Regions from separate parts of the Paenibacillus sp. M-152 genome, predicted to be linked through region 1. Evidence: riboswitches for the same ligand, from Rfam matches in the RefSeq annotation. Region 1 holds a riboswitch; the other holds the start of a gene.
The links. Region 1 has a riboswitch for FMN ahead of ribE (riboflavin synthase). Riboswitches for the same ligand answer to the same signal wherever they lie in the genome.

Region 1 (3,148 bases):
AAATTAATGGGTAAAACGAAGCATCTTCTCAAAGAGGAAGCAACGCTGGCTACCTTTGAGCAGGAGATTGAGCGTCGCTGGACTATCCTGAAAAAGAAACATGAAATTTCGGAGTTATAATTCTGTTTTTTGCATAATAATCGTGTAACATTGTTAGCCGCTGTTTCGGCACCAGTTCGATTGAGATTCCTTGCGCTTGCTGCGCAAGGAATCTTTTTTTGCGTTTATGGACTGAGGCATAAAAAAACAGGTAATGATTTCCGATATAGGAGTGGAGGCCTATAGAAGGCATGTTATAAAGTTTTCTTCTGAATTTTAAGATGCAATGAGGTGCAGGTAATGATTAAGCTGAATACAGTTGAAATAATTGAAATTATAAAGAAGCAAATCCCCAAGGTTATGAACATCACGCCAGTGGAACTCAAGTTTACGGATGATTTTGGACGAGCATCGCTGGCGGCAACAGAACACAAATTCACGCTGACGAACCAGCATTATTCTGCCAAGGTGATGGATTGTGTGTTAGAAACACAAGTGCGCCCTATTTTAATGTGTGAAATTATTTATTTTTTAAAATGCGAGTTTATTGATGGGCATGTGGATGTGCGACTGGATTATGAAGCATGTTCTGAGGGAGAGCGAGGACCTGTCGCTTCGGCCGTTATTACCTTTGACCATGATACACAGCTTGGAGTCGACGAACTGGCCGATCTGATTGATCTGGCACTTCATATGAATGATAAAACCTGGTTTGAAGAACTCTCCAGCCAATATGTCAAAACCAAAGCAGGAGCTTCTATTAGATAACTTGCTTTTTTTTGAAGTCGGTGCTAATATACGTAACAAGTTTAATGTTAATTCAATTAAATAAGAGCAAGATCCTTCGGGGCGGGGCGAAATTCCCCACCGGCGGTGATGACATGTTTGTGAATCGCTTCTGCGAACACAGCATGGCTTAGTCCGTGACCCGGATGCTGAACAATCAGCAGAAGGTGGACCTGGTGTAATTCCGGGACCGACAGTATAGTCTGGATGGGAGAAGGATACGAAGCGCATGTGCATGACGTGGCATGTGCCAATTTTTAGCATACTTAAAAGTACGTACGGCTTATTTCGTTGTAGGACAGCATCAGACGATAGCTTTTTTTAGCTTTCTTTTTGATAACGTTCTGAGCGTAATTGCTGTATCTTCGATCATGCTTTCTTTTGGCAAACCTATGATTTCATGTCATTTTAAGACATACATGAACTGCGCTTGTATACTACATATGTGACTCTCATCACCCCCATGACGGATTGAATCCTGACTGGGGGTTATTTGCGCTTACAGCAGATGAATTAGGGATAAACTGAAATGTAGTGGAAAGGAGTGAAAGCATGTTTACCGGATTGGTCGAGGAAGTGGGTCGCATTCAAAGTATTTCCAAAAGCGGTGAAGCGATGGTGCTGGGGATTTCGGGTTCTGTGGTATTGGGCGATTTGAAAATCGGCGATAGTGTCTCGGTAAATGGGGTTTGCCTGACGGCAATACAGATTGGTACTAAAGATTTTAAGGTTGATGTGATGCCAGAGACTTTTCGCAGCAGTAATCTAAGGGAACTCAGATCCGGCAGCCGAGTCAACCTGGAGCGAGCGATGGCGGCGAATGGAAGGTTCGGAGGACATATCGTACAGGGACATGTGGACGGGACGGGTACGATTCGCGGAGTAACATCAGACCAGAATGCAGTTGTGTTCGAAGTTGAGCCTTCTGATCAAGCATTATTTAAATATGTTCTCCTCAAAGGGTCAATTACAATTGATGGTATCAGCCTCACAGTCGCGCAGCGTACGAGAGATAGCTTTGCCGTATCCATCATCCCCCACACCTTAGCTGAAACGGCCTTACAAGCCAAACGTGAAGGAGACACTGTGAATATTGAATGCGACATATTGGGCAAATATGTGGAGCAGCTTTTACATTACAGAGGTTCAGTACCGATGAAGAGAGCAGATCAAGCTCCTCTTAGTTTGGACTATTTGGCGAAACACGGCTTTGCTTGATACAGCCTGATACAGAATGATAGAAAATTTGGTTCAGGAGCATTCGTGACATAAGACATAAGGAGGAGAGGGTTATGGATAGAGGCATCCAAACAAGTGCGACGACAAATATCATGGAGCAGGGCGAGTTGCACCATGACGAAGAGATTCGATTGGATTCCATCGAAGAAGCATTGGAGGATTTAAAGAACGGCAAAGTCGTTATTGTAGTGGATGATGAACAGCGGGAAAATGAAGGCGACTTTATCGCTTTGGCTGAGAAAGCATCGCCTGAGGTCATCAACTTCATGATTACAGAAGGTCGCGGGTTGGTCTGCGTGCCGATCACACAGCACAGAGCCGAGGCATTGGAATTGCATCCTATGGTAGAGCAAAACACAGATTTTCACGGTACCGCCTTTACGGTATCGGTAGATCATATGAAGACAACAACGGGGATTTCAGCGGCCGAGCGCTCTTTGACTGTTCGCGCCTTAGCCGACGAAGCAATCACGGGCAGCGATTTCCGCAAACCTGGTCACATGTTCCCGCTAATTGCTCGCGATGGTGGGGTCTTGCAACGCGCTGGTCATACTGAAGCGGCTGTCGATCTGGCCCGACTCAGCGGCTTCAAGCCCGCCGGGGTCATTTGCGAAATTATAAAGGAAGATGGCTCAATGGCCCGCTTGCCTGATTTGGCCGTGATCGCCAAGCGACATCAATTGAAGCTGATTAGCATTCAACATTTAATTGAATACCGTCGTCGTTTGTCATTGTAAATAATTCAAAAAAAAGAGAGGTTGATAAGCATGGCACGTTTTCTGGAAGGTAATCTTGTATCAAGTGGTTTAAAGTATGGTATTGTGGTGGGCAGATTTAATGAGTTTATTACAAGCAAACTGTTAAGTGGTGCGCTTGACGCACTTCAACGACATGGTGCACAGGAAGATGAAATTGATGTAGCATGGGTGCCGGGTGCATTTGAAATCTCACTTATTGCACAAAAAATGGCTGCAAGCGGAAAATATGATGCCGTCATTACGCTTGGCACGGTTATCCGTGGCTCTACTTCACACTATGATATCGTCTGCAATGAAGTGGCCAAGGGTGTGGCGGCAAGCAGTCT
Region 2 (3,148 bases), 2.0 Mb from region 1:
TAAGCAGGCTGTCCGGGATGCACTGGAATTAGTGAACTTGCGGAATGCAGATGACAAGCCGGTAAAAGACTTTTCACTAGGAATGAAGCAGCGTCTCGGGATTGCCCGAGCCATTGCGACCAAGCCGGAGCTACTCATTTTAGATGAACCGATTAACGGTCTGGACCCAGTGGGAATCAAGGAAATTCGGCAGTTATTCCATATGCTATGCAAGGAATATGGGATGACGCTGCTCGTGTCCAGTCATTTATTAGCGGAAATTGAGCAGATTGCGGATACAATAGGCGTGATTAATCACGGACGGCTGATTGAGGAAGTTTCGATGGAACAGGTACGGGATACCAATACGGAATATATCGAATTTACGACCAACGATTGCAAAAAAGCAGCCTACATCCTCTCCCACCATCTGAGTCTGAATAATATAAGGGTGCTTAATGAACAGAGTATACGTATTTACGATACTAGTGTACCGCAGAAGCAAATTACGAAAACGCTCATTTTAAATGATGTAGAGGTCGATTCCATTCATCAGAAGAGCAGTACGCTGGAAGACTACTTTTTACGTCTGTTACATGGAGGGGATCACCATGCTTAAATTGATACAGTTGGAGATGAAAAAGCTTCATCTGGTGGGTTATATCCGTTCAGTGCTGATCGCCAACGCTTGCATTCTAGGGTTGCTCAGTACTATTGCACTGGACAGCCAAAATGAAGGAGTACCCGAATTTACACAGTACGCTCAGCTTCTCGATCTTATGGACAATATGGTGAGGGCAACGTTTATTGTATTTGCCTCCGTTCTACTGTGCCGTTTTATCGTAGGAGAATTTAAATCCAAATCGATTACAATCTTGTTCATGTATCCGATTCATCGTCAAAAGCTAATGATCGCCAAGCTCTTGATTGTGCTGCTGTTTACATTCTTGTCTATTGTAATCTCGGAAATCATCATTACGGCTGCGATCCATTTGCTCAACCAGTTTGTCATAATTGTACCGGATAAGCTCACTCTTTCCATACTAGCCGAGCAATCAGCGCGCACGCTAATCAATGCCGTTGCCGCCAGTTTTATGGGATTGGTTCCGCTGTATATGGGAATGCGAAGATACTCTGTACCCACGACCATTGTGACCTCGATTCTGATTGTAGCATTGCTTTTCTCCAATAATAACGGTGCTACCCTTAGCTCCATTGCCCCCGTGCAAATCAGCTTCTCTGTGCTGGGAATGCTTGTGGCTTATGCGGCAATTCGGCGCATTGAGTATAAGGATATTGCCTAGTAATAAGGATTAAACATAGAACGCTTTCATAAAAAGGTGAAAATCCTTGCTTGATATACACACATTTTTCACTGGACTTCATTCCAAAACAGGTATATCCTATAGGAGAAATTAAAAAACGGAATAAGGATCTTCGGGGTAGGGTGAGATTCCCAACCGGCGGTATGGCTCATGGAGCTAAGCCCGCGACTCTGTATCTGGCAACAAGATACGGACTGATTTGGTGAGATGCCAAAGCCGACGGTAAAGTCCGGATGGAAGAAGATCGAAATATGAACATGCCGCAAAGTCGATGAATACTGCATTATGGTTGTGCAGTGACTTCATTTAACTTGCATCAAACGGCAAGTTTATTTGATCAACCCCCGTCTTGCATGGCCTTCGCCATGGACGGGGGTTTTTGTGCCACCGGTCCTGTATTCGCAAGGAGCTAAATAAGTATGAGTCAATCATCAACTGTACTAACATCCAAGGATTTTGATCGTAGCTCCCACATGAAAAGCGGTTTTTGGCTAGTCGCGATTGGAGCGGCCTTGTGGGGCGCAGACCCGCTGTTTCGTATTATTTTGTTAAAATCATTTACCTCAGCACAAATCGTACTGATGGAGCATGCGCTACTCTTTATCGCTCTGACGCCGATGCTGTGGAAGCATCGCGAGGAGCTTAAAACGATACGATTTCGTCAGGTTTTCGCTATTTTGTTTGTCTCATGGGGTGGCTCGGCACTGGCCAGTGTGATTTTCACCATGGCACTCAGCAACGGTGATCTGAATGCCGTACTTTTACTTCAGAAGCTTCAACCTTTGGTTGCTATTATTCTGGCCCGCGTGATATTGAAGGAAATGTTACCGCGTCATTTTGGAATATTAATTATCATCGCTCTGTTCGGGACGTATCTTCTGACCTTCGGTTGGTCGCTTCCCTTTGGACATGTTCATGATTTTGTTCAAGTTGGTAGTCTGCTTGCACTGGGTGCAGCGATTCTGTGGGGCGGTTCGACCGTTATGGGCAGCTACTTGCTCCGTTCGATGAAATATGAAACGGTAACCTCCCTTCGCTTCATGGTGGCGCTCCCTCTGCTCATTGTTCTCACCTCTGTGGAGCATGCTCCGTGGAATATGCCTACAGGTACATGGGCGGGCGCAGCTGTAATTATCAACTTGCTGCTGCAGGCATTGCTTCCGGGTCTTCTCAGCTTATTACTGTATTACAAAGGCTTAAGTACAACCAAAGCTTCTTATGCTACGATGGCAGAATTGAGCTTTCCTATGGTAGGTGTTGTGATTAACTGGATCGCTTTCCAACAAATCGTTACCGTAGCGCAATTAACTGGTTTTATGCTTATCTGGGTTACACTCTTTATAATTTCTCGTCAGCAAAAAAATTAACAGATCCATTTGCTTTATACTCACCTCAAGCCAAATCATGAAGGTGCTTTTGCATCTCTGATTTGGCTTTTTATGTATGCATATTCATACCGTGATTAGCCCTTAAGAACTATTTTTTAAAAAATGTACCTAAAACATGCCTTGATTCATCATTTTTTAAGATTACATCTATAAAATTAGTCGATTTCTGTCGAATAAAACAATGTAGTGACCATCAGACACAGAGGAGAAAAAACATGACTAAAGAAAAACAAACAGTTCCGTGGTGGAACAGGTTTCTCAAGCAGTTTTATTTAATGAGGACAAAATTAATCATTTCTTTTTTGGCTGTGTTATTGATTCCGAGCTTACTTATTGGATACTTTTCTTATCAGGGGGCTACGACACAGCTCAGTCAGCAAATGGCTAATTCCGTATACACGAATCTGTATCTGATCCAAAGCAATGTCAATCAGTATGTATCCCCGATCATGAAGG

Region 2: another riboswitch for FMN. It lies ahead of EGM68_RS06690 (DMT family transporter); the one in region 1 lies ahead of ribE (riboflavin synthase).

The regions. Positions count from the first base shown of each region.
Region 1 covers NZ_CP034141.1:3,484,808-3,487,955, reverse strand. Annotated here, with positions in the region: gene EGM68_RS15250 (thiamine pyrophosphate-dependent enzyme) at 1-120, shown strand, start outside; gene EGM68_RS15245 (IDEAL domain-containing protein) at 340-807, shown strand; FMN riboswitch at 876-1,048, shown strand; gene ribE (riboflavin synthase) at 1,378-2,043, shown strand; gene ribB (3,4-dihydroxy-2-butanone-4-phosphate synthase) at 2,118-2,801, shown strand; gene ribH (6,7-dimethyl-8-ribityllumazine synthase) at 2,832-3,148, shown strand, end outside.
Region 2 covers NZ_CP034141.1:1,506,806-1,509,953, reverse strand. Annotated here, with positions in the region: gene EGM68_RS06700 (ABC transporter ATP-binding protein) at 1-598, shown strand, start outside; gene EGM68_RS06695 (ABC transporter permease) at 591-1,283, shown strand; FMN riboswitch at 1,409-1,553, shown strand; gene EGM68_RS06690 (DMT family transporter) at 1,724-2,671, shown strand; gene EGM68_RS06685 (methyl-accepting chemotaxis protein) at 2,908-3,148, shown strand, end outside.